2 regions of the Microbaculum marinisediminis genome follow, and region 1 is predicted to be linked to the other one. Evidence: predicted binding sites of a transcription regulator. Region 1 holds the regulator's gene; the other holds the start of a gene.
What was found. The regulator LexA, encoded in region 1, represses DNA repair genes until DNA is damaged. The targets are predictions, from matches to a motif close to TGTTCNNNNTGTGTTCNG.
Positions count from the first base shown of each region.

Region 2: a site for LexA is predicted at 3,700-3,717, ahead of MUB46_RS10370 (adenosylcobalamin-dependent ribonucleoside-diphosphate reductase). Genes of this name have one in related genera too.

Region 1 is NZ_JALIDZ010000012.1:18,716-24,778, reverse strand. Features, by position in the region: gene MUB46_RS21070 (ComEC/Rec2 family competence protein) at 89-2,236, shown strand; gene lexA (transcriptional repressor LexA) at 2,268-2,987, opposite strand; gene MUB46_RS21060 (sulfotransferase family 2 domain-containing protein) at 3,245-4,066, shown strand; gene MUB46_RS21055 (molybdopterin molybdotransferase MoeA) at 4,088-5,299, opposite strand; gene moaC (cyclic pyranopterin monophosphate synthase MoaC) at 5,304-5,807, opposite strand; gene trpC (indole-3-glycerol phosphate synthase TrpC) at 5,827-6,063, opposite strand, start outside.
Region 2 is NZ_JALIDZ010000004.1:317,184-323,246, forward strand. Features, by position in the region: gene MUB46_RS10360 (Y-family DNA polymerase) at 1-104, opposite strand, end outside; gene MUB46_RS10365 (ImuA family protein) at 37-954, opposite strand; gene MUB46_RS10370 (adenosylcobalamin-dependent ribonucleoside-diphosphate reductase) at 1,181-3,622, opposite strand; gene MUB46_RS10375 (SDR family oxidoreductase) at 3,802-4,569, opposite strand; gene MUB46_RS10380 (lysophospholipid acyltransferase family protein) at 4,613-5,398, opposite strand; gene MUB46_RS10385 (YdcF family protein) at 5,434-6,063, opposite strand, start outside.

The DNA.
Region 1 (6,063 bases):
CCGGCGCAGATAGAAGCGGTGTGGGCAACGGTCGCGCCCAAACCTTCGGCGCGGCCCCAGGGGGACTGCGGTGTCCGACGACGCGTCCTTGATCGGCAGATCGCGCTCCGCGGCGGCGCGGCGATGGCCGGCGTTGCCGGCGCCGCTGCTCGGCCTGTCGAGCCGCCTGTCGCGCCGCGTTTCGGTCCGAAGGATCGCCGACAGCGAGCGCGAGCGATTGTTCCTCTGGGGTCCCGTCGCTTTCGGCGCCGGCATCGCGGCCTATTTCGCGCTGCCGCGGGAACCTGTGCTCGCGGCGGTGCTGGTCCTGTGCGTCGTCACCGGGATCGTCGCTGTCCGCTGCGGCCCGGGCCGGCTCGGGGGCATCGCGTTCATCGGCCTGTTCCTGGCGTCGCTGGGCATGTTGGACGCGGGGCTTCGCAGCCGCTGGGTCGCCGCGCCGGTCGTGTCCGAGACCGGATATCCGGTTCCGGTGACCGGGCGGATCATCGGGGTCGACCTCAGGGAGGACGGCGCGGCACGGCTCACGGTGGCGCCGGAGCGGATCGGCCGCGATGCCGCTGCGGAGCTGCCGACCCTGCTGTCGCTGTGGATGCGCGGCAGCTGGTCGGTGCCGACGCCAGGACAGGCGGTGCGATTTGACGCGATGCTGTTGCCGCCGCCGGACGCCGCGGTGCCGGGCGGCTTCGATTACGCCCGGCGGGCCTGGTTCGCCGGCATCGGCGGCGTCGGGTTCCTGACCAGCGCGCCGAAACCGGTCCAGACCGCGCGGGATGTCGGACTGCCAGTGCGGCTCGGGACCGCGATCGAGCGGACGCGCCTTTACATCGCGGCGCGAATCCGGCAGTCGCTGCCCGGCTCCGTCGGCGCGATCGCGGCCGCGCTCGTGACGGGCGAGCGTGGCGCTATACCGGACGCCGACGAGGACGCGCTGCGCGCCTCCGGCCTGGCGCACATCCTGGCGATCTCGGGCCTGCACATGATGCTCGTCGTCGGCACGCTGTTCTGGTTCACCCGTGCCTGTCTGGCGCTATCGCCTAGTCTCGCGTTGACCCGGCCGATCAAGAAGTGGGCGGCGGCGATCGCCCTGATCGGCGGGCTCGGCTACCTGGTGCTCTCGGGCGCCTCGATCGCGACGCAGCGCGCCTTCATCATGGCGGCGATCATGCTGGTTGCCGTGCTGCTCGACCGGCCGGCGATCACCCTGCGCAACGTCGCGATCGCCGCATCGATCGTGCTCGTGCTGACGCCCGAAGCCTTGGTGACGGCGAGCTTCCAGATGTCGTTCGCCGCGACCGTCGCCCTGGTCTCGGCCTACGAGGCGTTGCGGTGGTGGTCGCTTTCGCGGAGTGAAAGCGCGATGGCGCCGCCGGTCCGCTTTCTCGTCCGGGCGGTGCTCGGGCTCGTGTTCACCGCGCTGATAGCCGGGCTGGCGACGGGGCCGTTCGCCGCCTATCACTTCAACCGCGTGGCGGTCTACGGGTTGATCGCCAATGTCGCCGCGATGCCGCTCGTCAGCGTGCTGGTCATGCCGTCCGCGCTTGCCGCGGTGCTGCTCATGCCCTTCGGCCTGGAAGGCCTCGCGCTTGTCCCGATGGGGCTGGGGATCGAGGGCGTTCTCGCCGTGGCGAGGGCGGTCGCCGGCTGGGAGGGGGCGGTGCGCATGGTCTCGCAGGTGCCCGTGGCCGCGTTGCTCCTGACGATTTCCGGCGGGCTCTGGCTGTTGCTTTGGCGCACGGGCGTGCGCCTCCTGGGGGTGCCGTTCATTGCGGCCGGCGTCGTCTTGAGTGCGGTCTCCGACCCGCCGGACCTCTTCGTCGCGCGGGACCTACGGATGGCGGCGCTGAGAATGCAGGACGGCGCGCTGGCGTTCCTGCCAAAGCCCGGATCGGACTACGAGGTGGAGGTTTGGCTGCGCAGCGCCGGACTCGTGCCCGAGGGGACCCCGCGACGACGGGCGGCCTGCGATACGTGGGCCTGCGTCGCCGACAATGGTCGTCTGCGTGTTTCCTACGTGAGCGATCCGGTGGCGTTCGCGGAGGATTGCGCCTGGGCGGACGTCGTCGTCACACCGATCTCGCCGCCTCAGTGGTGCAGGGACGACGCCATCGTGATCGGTCCGCAGGATGCCGCGCGGTCCGGCGCGATCACGCTCACGAAGACGGCCAACGGCATTGCCATCGAGACGGCGGCGGACCGGTCCGGCGATCGTCCCTGGACGCGCCGGGGACCCTAAGCCCCCGAGCTGCTGAGCCCGGCAGGCGTCGTCAGTACTGGCGGATGAGGCCGACCAGCCGGCCCTGAATGGCAACCCGATCCGGACCGAAGATCCGTGTCTCGTAGGCCGGGTTGGCCGCTTCCAGGGCGATCGACGCGCCCTTGCGGCGCAGGCGCTTCAACGTCGCTTCCTCGTCGTCGATCAGCGCCACCACGATGTCGCCGGTGTCGGCGGCATCCGTCTTGCGGATCAGGACCGTGTCGCCGTCGAGGATGCCAGCGTCGACCATCGAGTCGCCGCGCACCTCCAGGGCGAAATGTTCGCCCTTCGACAGAAGCTCGACCGGCACCTGGATCGAATGGCTGTGGTTCTGGATCGCCGAGATCGGCGTGCCCGCGGCGATGCGGCCCATGACCGGGACGGCCACCGCGTTCGAGTTGGCGGCCTCGGTCTCTACCGGCTCCGGCGGGGGTGGCGGCGGTGTCTTGCCGAGACTTCCCTCGATGACGCTCGGCGCGAATCCGCGGCCGCGCGCGGCTAGCCCCGGCGCCACCGACTCGGGCAGCCGGACGATTTCGAGCGCGCGGGCGCGATGCGGCAGGCGTCGGATGAAGCCGCGCTCCTCGAGCGCCGTGATCAGTCGATGGATGCCCGACTTCGAGCGCAAGTCCAGCGCTTCCTTCATCTCATCGAAGGACGGGGGCACGCCCGATTCCTTGAGACGTTCATGGATGAACATCAGCAATTCATGCTGTTTCCGCGTGAGCATTGCGCGCTCCCGTTGCCGCTTCCGCCCGTCTTTGGGCGCCGGATTGTGTACAAATCAAGAACAAACATACATGTTCTTGTTGTGTTCGGCAATGGCAAATATCGCATGGACGCAGTGTGGGCACGGGGGCGCGCTGCTCCGGGATCGTGCGGGTCGGCGAGGGGCCACCATCCGGCCTGGCGGGTCGCGGCACGCGGTCGTTCATCGCGATTGTAAGCCTCGACCGATCCGGCTAGGGATACCGGCGAACCGGTCGGATGACCATACCCACCAGCCGCCAGATCACGTCGGTCGAGCTTATGTCGCCGCGGGCAGTCGCAAAGAAATATCATGAAAGGGCATTGGGGATGGTCATCCCGCGTGCATTCGGATCAAAGTCCAAACGGAAACCGAATAAGAGCAAGAAGTCGCTCATTCTCGAGGACTATGTTCTCCTCCATATCGGCAAGACGGGTGGAACGTCGATCGGCCGGTTCCTGAGGAAGTTCCGGAAGGACGGGCAGGACATCAAGATCAAGAAAGTCGGCCATCGGATCACGCTGCAGCGGGTTCTCGAAGAATCGCCGTCCTGCAAGGTCGGATTCGTCATTCGCGAGCCGTCGACCCGTTTCGTGTCCGGTTTCAACAGTCGCCTTCGCAGCGGCCGGCCGGCGCATCACCACACCTGGAGCACGGACGAGGCCGTCGCCTTCTCCTACTTCCCCACCGCCAACGATCTCGCCGAGGCGCTCGTCACCGACGACGAACGGATGCGTTCGGCCGCGGAATTCGCCATGCAGGCTATCGGGCATCTGCGGCGCGGCTATGCGTTCCATCTCGGCGGCGTTGCCCCGTTGAAGGAGGCAGCCGACAGGATCTACTGCGTCGCCGAGCTGGAGCACCTGAACGACGACGTCTTCCGTCTGCTTGAGCCCGCCGGCTTGTCGCGCGAGCAGATCGCCGAGGCCTTTCAGACCGAGCATCAGGCGCCTTCGAAAGGACCGGCCCTTTCGGAAAAGGCCATCGACAACCTGAAGACGTTCTGGCGCCAGGAATACCGGATTTACGACTATTGCCGGAAGCATCTCGTCCGGCGCTGATGCGCCGCGCGAGGGCCGCCCTCAGAAATCCATCAGGAGCGCGCGGCAGGTCTCGCCCGCCGTCGCGGCCGGGGCGAAAGGCGGGCGGATGATCAGCGCATCGGCCCTGGCCAGCGTGGCCAGCATGGAGCTGTCCTGCCGGCCGAAGGGGGTGACGACGAGGGTGCCGTCGGGATCGATGCTGGACATCGCGCGCAGATAGTCCTGGCGCTGATCGTTTTCGCCGAGATCGGCCCCGAGGCGCGCGTTGGTCTCGCCGGACTGGGTTTCCCTGAGACCGCACAGCGCGTGGATCAGCGGCACGAGGAACAGCCGTGCGGTGATCATCGCCGAGACCGGATTGCCGGGCAGTCCGAGGAAGCGGCTCGCGCCGAACATGCCGAACATCAGCGGCTTGCCGGGCCGCATGGCGATCTTCCAGAAATCGAGCGACAGGCCTTCGGCGACCAGAACGTCCTGGACGATGTCATGCTCGCCGACGGATGCGCCGCCGAGGGTCACCAGAACATCGGCCCCGGACTTCCGTGCCTTAGCGACGGCACCGGCGAGGGATTCACGGTCGTCCGCGGCGATGCCGAGATCGACGGGAATGCCGCCGGCCCGCCGGACGATGGCCGCAAGCCCGAAGCCGTTGGACGCGATGATCTTTTCCGGTCCGGGATCGGAGCCGGGTAGGGCGAGCTCGTCGCCGGTCGACAGGATTGCGACTTTCGGCCGGCCATGAACGGACAGGTCGGCATGGTTCATCGCGGCGGCGAGGGCGATGGCGCGCGGGTCGGCGCGGCGGCCGGCGCTGAGCAGTACGTCGCCTTCGGCAAAGTCGAGCCCGCGCTTGCGCACGAACCGGCCGATGCCGGAGGATTCAAGAACGGTGACCTCGTCGCCGGCGCGCTCGGTATCTTCCTGGATGACGATCGCGTTGGCGCCATCGGGCAGGGGGGCTCCCGTAAAGATCCGCACGGCCTCGCCCGCCCCGACTGTTCCCTCGAAGGGATGGCCGGCAGGGGCCGCACCGATTACGCGCAGTGTTGTGGGCACGGTCGCGACGTCGGCGGCGCGCACCGCATAGCCGTCCATCGCCGAGGTGTCCCATGGCGGCTGCGTGCGCCTGGCGGCGATGTCCTCGGCGAGGACACGGTCCAGCGCGTCGTCAAGGGGCACCCGCTCGGCGGGCCTGGGGGGAACGCCGTCGACGATGCGCCGCAGGGCTTCTTCGACCGGGAGGAGGGCCATGGTCTCAGCCATCCTGTCCGCTGTCGTCGGCGTGCCAGCTGCCGGAGCGACCGCCGGATTTCTCCAGCAGGCGAATGCCGGTGATCTCGATGCCGCGATCGACCGCCTTGACCATGTCGTAGACGGTGAGGCAGGCGACGCCGACGGCGGTCAGCGCCTCCATCTCCACGCCAGTCTGGCCGGTCACCTTGGCCGTCGCCGTCACGCGCACGGCGCTGTCGGCGGCAACAGGCTCGAGATCGACGGACACCTTCGACAGGCCGAGCGGATGGCAGAGTGGTATCAGCTCGTGGGTGCGCTTGGCGCCCATGATGCCGGCGATGCGGGCGGTGCCGAGCACGTCGCCCTTCTTGGCCTCGCCACGGACGATCAGGTCCATTGTCTCGGGCGCCATCCGGACCCAGCCCTCCGCCGTCGCCGAACGGGCGGTGACCGCCTTGCCGGAGACGTCCACCATGCGCGCCGTGCCGGTCTCGTCGAGGTGGGTGAGGGCTTTGTCGGCGCACATGGGCGGGGCTCGCTCCAGCCTATACGGCCGCGTCGGCGGCGGTTCGCGACAACAGCGCGCGGGTCGCCGCGGTGACGTCGTCCTGGCGCATCAGGCTTTCGCCCACGAGGATCGCATGGATGCCGGCATCGGCAAGCAGCGCCACGTCGGCGGGCGTGAAGATGCCGCTCTCGCCGACCAGGGTATAGCCGTCCGGTACAGCCCTCGCCAATTCGATTGATGTCTGAAGGGATGTATCGAAGGTTCTGAGATTTCT
Region 2 (6,063 bases), on a different contig from region 1:
GTCGCGATCGTGGCACGCGGTCCCGCGCCCGACAGGCTAGCCGGTTCGGCGGAAGCGGAGGACGGTGGTGTCCTGCGCGACGGTTCCCTTCCGAGTCGCTCCACCGGCAGGCGCGGCAGGCGCAGGGCGAGGAAGCGCCGGCCTGATGTCTCCGGCGTCGGCGGAAGCGAAGAGGCGTTCATCGGGTCTCCAGGTCAGGGCGAAGCGGCCGCCGGGGCGGGTGGCGTTGCGTTCGAGATCGACCGCCCAGGCGGGTGGGGGCAGGGCGAACGCGGCGGTATCCGGTCCGGCCAGGGCGAGGGGCTCGATGCGCCAGCGGGTGCGCGCCGCGCTCAGGCCGTCCATGGTGCCGGGGCGCACGAGCAGCGCGGTGCCGCCATTCCGGGCGGCCCGGAGCGCCAGCCGCCGCGTCGCGGTCAGGTCGACGGTGGCCGGGTCGCCGCGGATTTCGGCGACGACGGCCGACAGCGCCCGGCTCGCAAGCCCTTCCTCCGCCGCCCACAGCGCCTCGCGCGGTCGGCGCGTCTCGACGAAGAGCAGCCCGTCCGGATCGAGGCCGAAGGCGGCGAGCCCCGGCCCGTAGGGTCGGCCCCATTCGCCGGCGCCGTCGACGGTGGTGACGATCAAAGCTGGCCGGTTCGCGGCGAGGCGGCCGGCGAGCGCCAGGGCGAAGCCGAAGGCAAGCGGCCCGTCGGCATCCGCCGAGCGGACCTCGTGCAGCGCGCCGCGCCGCAGGCCACCGCCGAGCACGGCGTCCAGCTCCGCGGCCCCGAGCGGCACCGACGGCGCGACGGATGCGCGCGCCCCGGCCGCGCCGGGGGCGGATCCGGCCTCCAGCCGCGCGATGCGCGCGCGCAGGGCGCCGATATCGGCAACGGTGTTGCGATCGGTCAGCGCGCGACCGGCAACAGCGTCGCCATCGGGCGGGGCATCGGGTTCGGGTGCGCTCGACACAATGGGTCTCCGTTCCGGGCGAGCGGTGTCGCCGCCCGGTGACAAGGCAAATGTTCTATGTTTGTTCTAATATGGATTCCACCGTTTGGCGGCGGAGTCAATCGTCAGGTGGCTCAGGGAAGGGCGGGGCAGAGATCGCTCCGTCCACTCCATGTCATTGCCGGGACGCGTCCGGGCACGACCGCACAGGAATTCGGCGAAACGTGATACCAGCCTCACCAGACCGTCACGCGCACTTCGAATAGCCGCAGTCGAGGCAGGCGAGGCAGCCCTCGCGATGGTAGAGGCTGGGATGACCGCAGCGCGGGCAGGTGGCGCCGGCGCCTTCGGGAACCACGGCTTGCGCGTCCTTGTCGCCCGGGTCGCCGCGATGCGCGCCCGTCCCGATCCGTGAGGGCGCCAGGAAGCCGATGTCGATCATGTGCTTCTCGATGACGTCGGCGATGGCGGCGAGCAGGCTCGGCACGTAGCGGCCGTTCATCCAGTGGCCGCCGCGCGGATCGAACACGGCCTTCAACTCGTCGACGATGAAGGACACGTCGCCGCCGCGCCGGAACACGGCGGAGATCAGCAGCGTCAGCGCCGCCGTCCAGGCGTAGTGCTCGACATTGCGCGAGTTGATGAAGATCTCGAAGGGGCGGCGGCGGCCGTCGCGGATGATGTCGTTGATGGTGATGTAGAAGGCGTGCTCGGTGTCGGGCCAGCGCAGCTTGTAGGTGAAGCCCGGCAGGATCGTGTCGCGCTTCAGGGGTTCGGTCAGGCGCACGACGGCCGCGCCCTCGGGCGGAACCGCGGGCTCCGCCTCCCGCCCCGCCACGGGCACCGCGGGGGCGGGCAGCGGCAGGCTCGCCTGCTTGTCTTCGGCGGGCACCCCCTCGGCGGGCACCGCCTCGCCGACGCTGAGCACGGAGCCGGTCACCGGGTTCGGCCGGTAGGTGGTGCAGCCCTTCAGGCCCAGCGCGTAGGCGCGAGCATAGACGTCCTTGAAGGCCTCGAAGGAGATCTCGCGCGGCACGTTGATGGTCTTGGAAATCGAGGAATCGACATAGGGCTGCAGCGCCGCCTGCATCCTGAGATGGGCTTCGGGATCGAGCGTCTGGGCGGTGACGAAGGCCTCCGGGGGCGCGGCCGCCGCGTCCCCGCCGGCCCTGGCCCGGTAGAGGCGCCAGGCATAGTCGCTCACCTCCTCGTCGCGGCGGCTGCCGTCCGGCATCAGCACGGTCCGGCGGTAGGACAGCGAGAAGATCGGCTCGACGCCGGAGGAGACGTTGTCGGCAAAGAGCGAGATGGTGCCGGTCGGGGCGATCGAGGTGACGTGCGAGTTGCGCAGGCCGTTCGCGCGGATCGCCGCGCGCACATCCGGGTCGAGGCGGGCGACCGTCGGGCTCTTCAGGTACTGCGTCCTGTCGAACAGCGGGAAACAGCCCTTCTCGGCGGCGATCTCCGCGCTCGCGCGATAGGCCGCATTCTGGATGATGCGCATCCAGTCGCCAGCAGCCTTCGCAGCGTCTTCGCGGCCATAGACGAGGCCGAGCATGGCCAGCGCGTCGGCAAGCCCGGTGACGCCGAGCCCCAGGCGCCGCTTGGCCTTGGCCTCCTTCGCCTGCGCCTCCAGCGGATAGCCCGAGATGTCGACGACATCGTCGAGGAAGCGGATGGCGACGGCGACCGTCTCCGCCAACCGGCCGGTGTCGAGGCGGGCGGTCTCGTCAAACGGATCGACGACCAGGCGGGCCAGGTTGACCGACCCGAGCAGGCAGGCGCCATAGGGCGGCAGCGGCTGCTCGCCGCAGGGGTTGGTGGCATGGATCGTCTCGCAATAGGCGAGATTGTTCTCGGCGTTCACCCGGTCGATGAAGATCACGCCGGGCTCGGCATAATCGTAGGTCGAGCGCATGATGCGGTCCCACAGCGCCCGCGCCCGGACCGTCCGGTACACCGTGCCGGCGAAGACGAGGTCCCAGTCCGCGTCGGCCTCGACCGCCGTCATGAAGGCGTCGGTGACGAGGACTGAGAGGTTGAACATCCTGAGCCTTGCGGCGTCGGCCTTGGCGTCGATGAACAGCGCGATGTCGGGATGATCGCAGCGCAGCGTGCCCATCATGGCGCCGCGCCGGTGGCCGGCCGACTGAATAGTCCGGCACATGGCGTCCCAGACCTCCATGAAGCTCACCGGGCCGGAGGCGTCGGCGCCGATCGACCTCACCAGCGCGCCCTTCGGCCGCAGCGTCGAGAAGTCGTGGCCGATGCCGCCGCCCTGCTGCATGGTCAGCGCGGCCTCGCGCAGATTGGTGAAGATGCCGTCGAGGTCGTCGGGGATCGCGCCCATGACGAAGCAGTTGAACAGCGTCACCTTGCGGCCGGTGCCGGCGCCGGCGAGGATGCGGCCCGCCGGCAGGAAGGCGCCGGATTCAAGCGTCTCGCGGAAGCGCTTCGCCCAGGTCCTGCGGGATTTCGCCGGTTCCGCCGCGGCGACCGCATCGGCGACGCGGCGCAGGGTGTCGGACACAGTCTTCTCCACCGGCGCGCCGCTCTCGTCGCGCAGGCGGTACTTCATGTCCCAGATCTCGCCCGCGATGGGCGATGGGGCGATCGGCGGCGGGTCGGTCGGCGGTGGATCGGTCGGCGGCGGGTTGCGGGCGTCGCCGCCGGATGTCCTGCGGGCCATGTCGAACACTCATCGCGCGTCGGGACGCTGTTCCCGACCTCACCAATATCGGGCCAAAGACGTTTAAGGTCAATGAATGTTCCCGGTTTGTACCGGCCGCGCCACCGCAAAAGGCCCCGTGGGCCGGCCGAAAGGGGCCGATTTGGTGTCCCGGCCCCTCGCGCGATCCGGGACCGGCCCTATGCCACCGGCAGGCCGACCGCCTTGCGGATGTCCTCGGAGCGAAGCGAGACGTCGGTGCCGAGGAAGTCGGCCGCGCCGCCCTCGCACAGCCAGGCGATCGCCTGGCCAACCCATTCGGCGGGAATGTGCACCGAGGGGTCGAGCTGGCTGACGGGGTTGATGCCCGAGGCCTTTATGGCGACCTGCATGTCGGTCGCCACCGTGCCGGGGCTGAGGCCCACGACCTGGATGCCGTGGTCGCGGTATTCCTTGTCGGCGCATCCGGTCAGCGACAGCACAGCCGCCTTCGTCGCGCAGTAATGGCTCCAGCCCTCGAGCGGGCTGGTGGCCGCGCCCGAGCTGATGTTGACGATGGTGCCGCCTCCCTGCGCCTGCATCACCGGAATGGCGGCGCGCAGGCCGTGGTAGACGCCCATCAGGTTGACGTCGACGGCGTCCGCCCAGTTCGCCGGGTCGGAGTCGGCGATCCGGGCGATCGGCTCGATGACGCCGGCATTGTTGACGAGGATATCGAGGCGGCCGAACTCGTTGCGGCAGGTCTCGACGGTATCGACGACGCTGTAATAGCGCGAGACGTCGCATGTCCAGGCGATCGCCCTGCCGCCGTTTTCGACGATGTCCTCCGCGACGCCCGCGATCTCCCGGCTCGAACGCGCCGCCAGCACGACGGCGGCCCCGCGTCTGGCCAGTTCCCGTGCTGCGGCGGCGCCGATGCCGCGGCTTGCCCCCGTTACGATCGCGGCCTTTCCGGTCAATTCGCTCATGTGCGCACTCCCATGCAGAGGTTCGTGATGGATTTGCCGGTGGCTACCGGGCCTCGGCCTCGCCGATGGCCTGGAGCCGTTTCCTGGCCGTCTCCGGCAGCGGCGGCGGGTGGGGCGCCCGCGCAGCCTCGACAAGCAGCCGGTCCGACGCGGTCTCGATCGCGGTTTCCAGCCGCGCCAGGAACTCCTTGCGCGGCAGGCCGGCGGGCAGCACCTCCAGGAACTCCACGAGAATCGTGCCCGGATAGCGCTGCCATTTGCGGCGCGGCCAGTAGAGCCCGGAATTGAGCGCCACCGGCAGGCAGGGAACGCCCATTTCCTGGTAGAGCAGCACGACGCCGACCTTGTAGGCGGGATCGTCGCCGGGGGCGCGGCGCGTGCCTTCGGGAAAGATCAGCACCTGGCGCCCGGACTCCGCCTGCACGCGCGCGTCGCGGCCCATGTCCTTCAGCGCCCGCGCGCCCTTGTCGCGCCTGACCGCGATCATGCCGATCCTGGTGATCCACCAGCCGAACAGCGGAATGCGGGTCAGTTCGTGCTTCAGGATGAAGGCGGGGTCGGCGAAGCAGTGCAGCAGCGCGAAGGTCTCGAACAGCGACTGATGCTTGGCGGCGACCAGCAGCGGCCCGTCGAACCGCTGCGGCGCGCCGCGGACTTCCAGCCGCGTGCCGGCGACGACGCGCAGCAGCCAGATCGAGCTTTTCGCCCAGGCGTGCATGAACGGCAGCAGCGCCCGGCGCGGCAGCAAGATCAGCGGCAGGCAGACGACCATCCACAGGACGAGATTGGCATAGAAGGCCAGGTTGAAGAGGATCGAGCGCAGGGCCACGCGGAATGCCTTCGAGAACCGCCGCCGACCGGCGCTCAGCCGCCGGCGCCGGAGGCGGCGGCGCGCACGGCCTCGAGCGAGGTGTCGGGGCCGCCGAGCCGCAGACGCGCCATCGACATCAGGTATTTGACGTATTCGGCCAGCAGCAGCCGCGTGGTGCCGGGATTGTGCCACCAGTCCCCCACCTTCATCTGATCGGTGACGACCGGATAGGGAATCAGGCGGGCCTCCGGCATCTCGCGGCTGATCTCGTTGAGGCTGCGCGGCAGATGGTAGCTGGAGGTGACGACGATGAGCGAGGTGAAGCCGTTGTAGCGGGCCCAGTTGCGCGCCTCCTTGGCGTTGCCGACGGTGTTCAGCGCGGCGTGGCCGAGATCGACGCAGCAATCGAACAATTGCGCCCGGCCCGGCGTGATGCTGGCGAGCGTCTCGCGCGAGGTGCTGGGATGAACGCCGGAAATGAGCAGGCGCCGGGCACGGCCCTCGCCCAGGAGCTGGATCGCGTAGGTTATGCGGTCGGCACCGCCGGTCAGCGCGACGATGGCGTCAGCCCGTTCGGCGGCGCGCGGCGTCTCGATCGCCCCGACATTGAGGACGAAATGGACGAAGCCGATGGTGAACGCGATGACGGCGCCGATCAGAAGGCCGCCGATCGCCACCGAGGC